Regions from separate parts of the Paenibacillus sp. J22P218 genome, predicted to be linked through region 2. Evidence: a T-box and tRNA genes for the amino acid it is inferred to sense, from the RefSeq annotation. Region 2 holds a T-box; the other regions hold tRNA genes.

Region 1 (3,278 bases), on a different contig from region 2:
GAAATTTTATACAGAGGAAGGCAATTACGATCTTGTCGGCAACAATATGCCGGTGTTCTTCATTCAGGACGCGGTAAAGTTCCCCGACTTTATCCATGCCGTAAAGCCTGAGCCCCCCAATGAGATTCCTCAAGCCTCATCGGCTCATGATACATTCTGGGATTTCGTAGGCACGAATACGGAGACCGCCCATATGATTATGTGGGTTATGTCAGGAAGGGCGCTGCCTCGCAGCTTCCGTATGATGGAAGGGTTCGGCGTGCATACGTTCCGATTCATTAATGAGAAAGGAAAGTCTCACTTCGTCAAGTTCCATTGGAAGCCAAAGCTTGGCGTTCATTCGCTAGTGTGGGACGAGACGCAGAAGATCGCCGGCAAGGATCCGGACTTCAACCGCCGCGACTTGTGGAATGCGATCGAGCAGGGCAATTATCCCGAATTCGAGCTTGGCGTTCAAATACTGAAGGAAGAGGATGAGTTCAGCTTTGACTTCGATATATTGGACGCGACGAAGCTATGGCCGGAGGAGATCGTCCCCGTACGAATCGTTGGCAAAATGACGCTGAATCGGAATACGGACAATTTTTTCGCGGAAACAGAGCAGGTTGCCTTCCATGTCGGACATCTCGTACCCGGCATTGACTTTACGAACGATCCCTTGCTGCAAGGTCGGCTGTTCTCGTACACTGATACGCAGCTGCTTCGCCTAGGGGGACCGAACTTCGCGGAAATTCCGATCAACCGACCGATCGCGCCGGTACATAACAATCAACGGGACGGCATGCACCGGATGACGATTAATCCGGGACAGACGAGCTATCATAAGAATGGCCTAGCGAACAATGATCCAGCGCCAGTACCGCCAAGCGAAGGCGGCTACCGTCATTATGAGGAGAAGGTAGACGGGCGGAAGATCAAGGCAAGAAGCGATAGCTTTGAGGATCACTACAGCCAGGCGTCGATGTTCTGGCATAGCATGTCGCCGATCGAGCAAAACCAGATCGTAAACGCCTTCCGCTTCGAGCTTGGGAAAGTGATGTCCAAGCAGGTTAGGCAGCGAGTTGTGGATGTCTTCAGCCATGTGGCGGAGGAGCTAGCAGAGCGGATAGCCGAAGGCATCGGAGCGAATGCGACCAAGGGCGTTGCGACAGAGCCAACAGCCATTTCTCCTGCCCTTAGCATGATGACAAAGGCGAAGTCAGCTGCTACACGCAAGGTTGCGGTGATGCTCGGAACAGGTTACCATACGGCAGAGGTACAGGGGTTGTTGAAGGCGTTGACCGCGGCGAAAGTAACGGCGGACATTGTGAGCAAAACGCTCGCGCCCGTAAGCGGCAACGACGGCACGCTGATCGAGCCGCAGCAATCGCTGCTCACTGCAGCTTCCGTTCTGTACGACGCCGTCTATGTAGCTGGAGGAGCACAGGGCGTTGACGAGCTGCTAAGTGATATCGCTTCGGCAGGTTTCGTCCGCGAAGCGTTCCAGCATTATAAGACGATTGCTGCCGTAGGAGACGGTGTCCGGCTGCTAATTGCCGCCGGTGCGGCACATGAGGCAGGAAGCAACGGGGCGCAGCCGGCAGGCGTGTTGCTCAACGGCGAAGAGAGTGCCGATGCAGCGTTCTTTACATCGTTCATTGATGGGGTTGCACAGCATCGCCATTGGGATCGAGTATTGCAACCGCAACAGGTGAAGTAGATTAAGGCGTGAAGGACGACAAACAAAAGGGACATTCACCATAATGGCGTTTGTCCCTTTTGTATGCTTTTTCAAGAAAATAAAAAAGCCCGCAATCGCTGCTAGAGCAATATTGCGAGCTTGTTGATTATAAAAGTTGGTGCGGTCGAGAGGACTCGAACCTCCACGGCTGTTACACCACTAGAACCTGAATCTAGCGCGTCTGCCAATTCCGCCACGACCGCATGCCTTAATTACGTTTCTTATGTTAGCATGGCGTGCAGTCATGAGTCAACTGTTTGGTTAAAGTTATAATATTCAGCATATTTTTCTTCCTTTACACAAACAATGAAGTAAAAAAGCAGAATGGTGGAACAGTTATGTTGAAACAACGCAAGTACGGCATAAGTATACGTATACTTATAATCACTTTAGCCTTATGTTCATTAGCTTTCAGGCAAGCAAATGCGAGCGCATATCGAGTGGATTCCGAGACTTCAGATCCGCAAAAACGGTTGGTTGCTATCGTCATTGACGACTTCGGCAACGGGATGACAGGCACGGAGGAAATGATGAAGCTGCCGGTGAAGTTCACGACAGCCATCATGCCGTTCCTGCCTACGACGAAGCAGGATGCCGAGCAATCGCATAAGATGGGACATGATGTCATCGTCCATATGCCGATGGAGCCGAATAAAGGGCTTAAAAAATGGCTGGGTCCAGGCGCGCTCACGACTGATCTATCCGACGAAGAGGTTCGGAAGCGGGTGGAAGCGGCGATCGACGATGTGCCTTATGCAGTCGGCATGAACAATCATATGGGCTCGAAGGTGACGGCTGACGAGCGCATGATGCGTATTGTCCTTAGCGTCTGCAAGGAGCGCGGCTTGTTTTTCCTAGACAGCCGCACCACGTACAAGACGGTTGTTCCCAAGATTGCAGGAGAGCTAGGCGTACCACTCGTATCCAATGACGTGTTTTTGGACGATGTGTATACGGAACAGCATATTTCAAAGCAAATATCGCTGCTGCGCAAGCATATGGAATCACATACGATCGGCGTTACGATCGGTCATGTAGGCCCTTCGGGATTGAAGACGGCTTCCGTGCTCAAACATTCGATTCCACTCATGCAATCCGACGTGCAGTTCGTGAAGTTGTCCGCACTTGTGAGCGGCTCAGCGGGCGATCCATTTATATTGCCGAATCCCTGAAGCGACTGCTTCGGCGATTTCTTGCTGCTTGACCGGGTCGGTTAACATAACGCGATCCCTTTCGGAGCTGATGAAGCCCATCTCTACGATAACAGACGGCTGCTGAACGCGGCGCAGCAAATAGAAGGGCTTACCCTCGCGCGGCAAAAACTGAGTGTTTTGCTGTCTATTAAGCGCATCCTGTATACAGAACGCAAGCAGAGCGCTCTCGCCGCTAGTCTGATGCAGCACAAGCGGACCGTACTTGGACTTGTTCTTCGTTGAGTTGACATGAAGGCTGACCAGCAGCTCGCTGTCGATCTCTTCGGTTAATTGCCTTCGCTGGGACAAGTCTTTGCGATGGCGGGACCGGCTAATATGCCAACGATTGTCTTCGCTAAGCGCAT
Region 2 (3,278 bases):
ATCGTTCCATCCTCCAAGTGGAGAATCGGAATCGGCTCGCCCCAATAGCGTTGACGGCTGAACAGCCAGTCGCGCAGGCGATAAGTCACTTTCCCTTGGCCTTTGCCAGTCTCTTGCAAATGCTTAATCATTGCGGCAATTGCCTCTTCATTGTTCAGGCCGTTAATGAAATCGGAGTTAACATGCGCGCCGTCTCCAGCATAAGCCTCTTTCGTCACGTCTCCGCCTTCAACAACCTCGATAATCGACAATCCGAACTGCTTCGCAAACTCCCAGTCGCGTACGTCATGACCAGGTACGGCCATAATTGCTCCCGTGCCGTAGCCTGCAAGCACGTAATCGGCAATCCAGATCGGCGTCTTAGCTCCATTCACCGGGTTGATCGCATAAGCGCCAGTGAATACGCCTGTCTTGTCCTTCGCCAAATCTGTACGTTCCAAATCGCTCTTGCGAGCAGCAGCGTCTTGATAAGCTTCGACAGCAGCCTTCTGATCGGCTGTCGTAATGGAAGCTACCAGCTCATGCTCAGGTGCAAGCACGCAATACGTAGCGCCGAACAGCGTGTCGGGACGGGTTGTGAACACAACTAGCGAATCGTTATGGCCGTCAATTGCGAACGTCACTTCCGCGCCCGTCGACTTGCCGATCCAGTTGCGCTGCATATCTTTAATGCTTTCCGTCCAATCCAGCTCTTCCAGATCTTCAAGCAAACGCTCCGCGTACTCGGTAATTCTCAGAATCCATTGACGCATCGGCTTGCGAATAACCGGATGGCCGCCGCGTTCGCTTAGGCCGTCGATGACTTCCTCGTTAGCAAGAACGGTGCCAAGCGCCGGACACCAGTTAACCGGAACCTCTGCTACATAAGCAAGTCCGCGGTTGTACAATTGGATGAAAATCCACTGCGTCCATTTATAATAATCCGGGTCCGTCGTGCTGAACTCGCGATCCCAATCGTAGGAAAAGCCCAACGATTTGATTTGACGGCGGAAGTTGTCGATATTTTTGAACGTAATGTCTCTTGGATGCTGGCCTGTATCGAGCGCGTGCTGCTCGGCCGGCAAGCCGAAAGCGTCCCAGCCCATCGGATGAAGGACATTATAGCCCTGCATGCGCTTGTAGCGGGATACGATATCTGTTGCGGTATAACCCTCGGGATGGCCTACATGCAAGCCTGCTCCAGATGGATACGGGAACATGTCGAGTGCGTAAAATTTAGGTTTGCCTTGCTCTTCCTTCGTTTGGAACGTCTTGTTCTTATCCCAATATTGCTGCCACTTCGGTTCTACAACAAGCGGGTTGTAGCCGTGAAATTGCTGCTCCTGACTCATCATCTATTCCTCCTACAAAGTTAAACTTACTCACGATTAAGCGCTCAATCCAAGGCTAGGCCTAGATTGCAATAAAAAAACTCCCGTCCCTAGCGTATTACGCTAGGGACGAGAGTTGAGCTCCCGTGGTACCACCCTAGTTAGCGACAGGCATGCTTTGCCTGTGCTCACTTGTCGCCTTTATCGCAGGCCAGACGGCGCGTTTGAATAACGCACAGCTCCAAGGCGAGATTCGTTCCGCAGCAGGTCCGGCTTACACCCTTACACCGGCTCTCTAGGCCTTGCTTTGCGAAAGTACTGCTCCTCTTCAACGCTTCTATGGATGAAAATAGTTATTTTCGATTATAAAGATCGTTATGCTCTGTGTCAAGATCCGACAAGCGTCCGTCTCATATACCTAACGCTACCGATAAGGATAACCAACAATAATAAATGGATTAGCAGTACCCATACCGCATTCCATTCGCCTATAAGAACGACGAACGTCCACAAGAAAAGCGGAGCAAGCTGAATAAAGCACAGCAAGAAAAGGGTGATAACCATCCATTGCTTCAACATTTGCCGATTGCTGTCCATGGTTACCATAACAATTGAGAGCAATACAGCGCCAAGTCCGATCGATACAAAGCCCCATAGGTGCACGGTCTCCCGCTCCGATCCCATTTCCATGCCAAGAAAGCTGTAGTCGAAAAACAGATCGCCGATATAACAAGCGCCAATGGTCAAGGACATAAATGCCGCGGCTAACGCGTACACGTAACTTTTTCCGATCATGCGCTGCCAACTCCCCTCATCTTGCGGCCGAATGCCTCGCTTATCGACACAACAGCGAAAATAAGCGTAAGCCACAAGGTACACCACATGGACTGATCAAATAATCGTTGAAACAGCCCCATACTCCATCCGTCCTCGCCAATAATCCAATAAGCAATCCGATTTGGAACACTTAAGCCGTCGTTTGCTGCCGGATTAGCGTTGGCGGCAATTGTGGAAACCAAGGAAACGTTCGCGATTAGGCTTAAAAGAACCGCAAGAAGCAACGTTTTCGACCAAGGCGAGTTGACAGATGCCGCTTTGGCTGCGAACGCAAATCCTATCACGATAAAGGCGCATCCGATTAGGTAGAGCACAGCTTATCCCTCCGCATTGTAAAGTTAGACTGCAATCTACTAAACGGATTCGCTTTACATAAAGTTGCCGAAATATCCCAATTATTGCGAGTTTACGGTTTTGTCGGCAGCCGCATACCACCCAGCAGCCCCGAACAAGATCGAAACGGCCAATATCATCCATAACGATGCCGACCATCCATGCGTCGCGTCATGCAGCAAGCCGAATAGCAACGGCCCGGTCGCAGCCAGCAAATAACCGATCGATTGCGCCATGCCCGATAGCTGTGCCGATTGCTCCGTATTGGACGTTCGAAGTGCGAAGAACATGACTGCCAAGCTGAAGCCCGCGCCTCCAGAGATGCCTAAGAGCATAATCCATAGCGGAATCCAAGATGACGGTCCGGCTAACAGCCCCACATAGGAGATGATTAGCAGAATAGCCGAGAATAAGGCGAGCGGCCGTTGACTGCGCCTCTTGGCTGCGAGAATAGGAACAATGAACGTCGCAGGAAGGCTGACGATCTGGAGCATGAATAGCATCCAGCCTGCTCCGCTATGGCTCATGCCGCGATCATGCAATATCTCCGGAAGCCATGAAATATTAACGTAAAACGTGAATGATTGCAGCCCCATGAACAGAGTCACTTGCCAAGCCAGCGCTGATCGTGTCAGCTTGTTGCCAGTCTTGTTGGCGCTTGCTGATTTCCTGCCGCTACCTTCGCTTTGGAAGAAATATTTCAGCTTGTTGAGCCGCCCGCGTACTTGAGGCAGCCATGCAGCTGCGGCTATAAGCGCGAGCAGCGACCACGAAGCCAGCATGCCTTCCCAGCCGAGC
Region 3 (3,278 bases), on a different contig from region 2:
AGCTTCGGTGCTTTATTACTTGCAATACGGGCATCATATCGAAATCGAACGGCGGCAGGGGATAGATGAAGGCAAGGCGATTGGCGGGCAGTTGGAGGAGCAGTTCGCTAGAATGTCCGGCTTGGATCCGAATGATCCGCTGCGCGAGCAAATGGCGGCCGAATATTTGGACGCAATGGGCAGACTGCCGCTTATCGAAGGTTATCCGTATTCAGAACCGTCGGATTTGGAAGGCATTCGCGCGCTGAGGCGGGAGCGAGGCATCCGTATAGAGCAGCAGGCTGCTTCCTTTGAAGGCATCGATATGGAAGATCGGGTATATGGGGCATGGCTCGGCCGTTCGGCGGGATGTCTGCTCGGCCATCCGATAGAGGGTTGGCGAAGAGAACGAATTGATGGTTTGATCAGGGAAACGGACAATTCGCCGATTCGATACTATATCTCGTCCGATATCGATCCGTTGATTGCCGCAAAATATGACGTTATTAATGAAGGCGGCTCCTACGGAAACCGTCGCGTGAGCTGGATCAACAACGTAGTGCATATGGTAGAAGACGATGATCTGAATTATACGATCTTAGGCCTTGCCATCGTGGAGAAATACGGCTGCGATTTCACGCCGGATGACGTTGCGGAAGCTTGGCTCAATCTGCTGCCGGCGCTGCGTACGTGCACGGCCGAAAGAATCGCATATCGCAATTTACTTAATCTAGTCGGCCCTCCTGCCTCCGCCTCCTATCGGAATGCGTACCGGGAGTGGATCGGCGCCCAAATTAGGGCCGACTTCTACGGTTATATGTATCCCGGAAATCCGGAGAAGGCCGCCGAATCGGCATGGCGCGATGCTTCCGTCTCCCATGTGAAAAACGGCATATACGGTGCGATGTGGGTCGCAGCCATGCTGGCTGCAGCGGCGGTAACGGAAAAGATGGAGGACATCGTCATGGCAGGACTCGAGCAAATTCCGGCGACCAGCAGGCTGGCTGCAGAGCTGGCCGAGGTGCTGCAATGGCATAGCGACGGCCTGTCTTATGAAGAAGCTATTGAGCGGATTCACGTTAAATACGATGAATCCCATCCCTATCATTGGTGTCATACGATTTCGAATGCGATGGTTGTCACCGTCGCGTTGCTGTACGGCGAAGGAGAGCTGGAGTCTACGATCGGAAAGGCCGTTGCAGCCGGGTTCGATACGGATTGCAACGGGGCTACGGCGGGCTCTGTCATTGGCATGCGAAACGGGGCTTCTCGTCTTCCGGAGAAGTGGATCGAACCCCTTCGGGATCAAATCCGTTCCGGTGTCGATGGGTTCGGGATCGTGCCGATATCGAAGCTAGCGGAACGGACAGTGGCGGTTATTCGCGCCAATGAGGCGTATCGGAGTCAATAATAAACGAACAAAGGCTACAGCTCATGAGCTGTAGCCTTTGATGATTATGGTGCGGTCGAGAGGACTCGAACCTCCACGGCTGTTACACCACTAGAACCTGAATCTAGCGCGTCTGCCAATTCCGCCACGACCGCAAAATAATGTGTCAACGGGATTTATCTTATCATGTATAATAGAACATAGTCAAGTATTGGATTAGAAAAATAGAGGATAGGTGGAGGAGCAGGCGTTGAACAAGCTGGAGCAAAAAATTATGCAGGACGGCATCGTCCTAAATGAAAATGTACTGAAGGTGGATTCCTTCCTCAATCATCAGGTTGATCCGCAATTGATGTGGGAAGTCGGCAAGCTGTTCGTCGAACGTTTCGAAGGCAGCCGCATTACAAAAATATTGACGCTGGAGTCGTCCGGCATTGCGCCTGCAGTAATGGCTGCTTTGCAGCTGGATGTACCGCTGATCTTCGCGCGCAAACGAAAATCGTTAACGCTGAAGGACGATTTGTACACGGAGAGCGTCTATTCGTTCACGAAACAGGAAGTGAGCGAGGTGTCCGTCTCGCGCAAGTTTCTCTCGGCAGGGGAGCGCGTGCTTATTATTGACGACTTTCTAGCTAATGGCGACGCCGCACTAGGCATGGCTGGTATTGTGAAGCAAGCGGAGGCAGAGGTCGTTGGGATCGGCATCGTCATCGAGAAGACATTCCAGCCAGGCAGACAGAAGCTGATCGATCTTGGCTATCAGGTGGAGTCGCTTGCTAGAATTCAGTCGCTCGAAGGCGGTCAAGTAACGTTCGCGGATCATTGACAATCGCTGTCTCGTGTAACTATAATGCTTACATATTGTAACGACGAGAGGGTGAGGACGTGACTAGTAATCGATTCGCGGTAGCGGTTCATATTATGACGTTATTGGACGTTAGCGAAGGCGAGCGGATGACCTCGGAGCTGATTGCGGGAAGCGTCAATACGAATCCGGTCGTTATCCGCCGGATTATCGGTATGTTAAGCAAGGCCGGACTCGTCACGACGAATGCAGGCGTAGCCGGTGCCGTCATTACGAGGCCAACCGATCAGATTACGCTGCTCGATATATATCAGGCCGTAACAAGTCCCATTCAGGATGAGCTTTTCGCGATTCACGAGAAGCCGAATCCGAATTGCGGCGTCGGGCGCAACATTCAAACCTCGCTGGAAAGAGCCTTCAACGAAGCGCAGCAAGCGATGGAAAATAAGCTTGGCCAAATTACGCTAGCCGAGATCGCAGGCGATGTCGCTGAGAAAATAGGCAGCGAGTAAGAGTACAAAAGGAGGTGCCCAAAGCTGTATGCTTTTGGGGCACCTCCTTTTTTCGTCCACATTCAGCCTTTCGAAGCGCCTGCCGTTAACCCTTCAATTAAGAAACGCTGCAAGAATAGGAACAGCATCGTCACGGGCACGGCGACAAGGACGGCGCCGGCAGCGAACATCGTGAACTCCGTCGAGTTGCGCTGGCTGACCATACGATACAACCCGACAGCAAGCGTGCGCTGCTCCTCCGTGCGGAGGATGAGATCGGCGAAGATGAAGTCGACGAAGGCGCCATTGAAGATCATGAGGCTGGCATAGGTCAGCATCGGTGTTGATAAGGGAACGATGATGCCCATGAACACTCTCAGATGGCTTGCGCCGTCGATGCGGGCCGCATCCTCAAGGCTCTTCGGAATCGTGTCGAAAAAACCTTTGGCCACGAAAACGTTCGTAATGATCGCGCCCGTACTGTAGACGAGAATGAGCGCCCAATGGGAGTCCAGCAAGCCGATGGAATTCAATAGGACGAAGATCGCGATCATCGCCATGAAGCCGGGAAACATCTGCAGCACAAGAAATATTTTAAGCGTCGTTTTGCGAC

Evidence for each region. The T-box of region 2 lies ahead of leuS (leucine--tRNA ligase). A T-box ahead of a tRNA ligase gene usually reads a tRNA of that ligase, here a tRNA-Leu.
Region 1: it has a tRNA-Leu gene. The T-box ahead of leuS (leucine--tRNA ligase) is inferred to sense a tRNA for this amino acid. The anticodon was not compared.
Region 3: it has a tRNA-Leu gene. The T-box ahead of leuS (leucine--tRNA ligase) is inferred to sense a tRNA for this amino acid. The anticodon was not compared.

Annotation. Positions count from the first base shown of each region.
Region 1 is NZ_JBWDNL010000001.1:1,300,653-1,303,930, forward strand. It holds gene AC0YN0_RS05245 (catalase) at 1-1,699, shown strand, start outside; tRNA gene AC0YN0_RS05250 (tRNA-Leu) at 1,837-1,923, opposite strand; gene AC0YN0_RS05255 (divergent polysaccharide deacetylase family protein) at 2,059-2,892, shown strand; gene AC0YN0_RS05260 (N-acetylmuramoyl-L-alanine amidase family protein) at 2,857-3,278, opposite strand, start outside.
Region 2 is NZ_JBWDNL010000002.1:639,133-642,410, reverse strand. It holds gene leuS (leucine--tRNA ligase) at 1-1,331, opposite strand, end outside; T-box leader at 1,433-1,651, opposite strand; gene AC0YN0_RS11670 (hypothetical protein) at 1,698-2,105, opposite strand; gene AC0YN0_RS11665 (hypothetical protein) at 2,102-2,431, opposite strand; gene AC0YN0_RS11660 (CynX/NimT family MFS transporter) at 2,543-3,278, opposite strand, start outside.
Region 3 is NZ_JBWDNL010000001.1:1,293,425-1,296,702, forward strand. It holds gene AC0YN0_RS05210 (ADP-ribosylglycohydrolase family protein) at 1-1,390, shown strand, start outside; tRNA gene AC0YN0_RS05215 (tRNA-Leu) at 1,438-1,524, opposite strand; gene AC0YN0_RS05220 (xanthine phosphoribosyltransferase) at 1,620-2,195, shown strand; gene AC0YN0_RS05225 (Rrf2 family transcriptional regulator) at 2,255-2,686, shown strand; gene AC0YN0_RS05230 (sugar ABC transporter permease) at 2,749-3,278, opposite strand, start outside.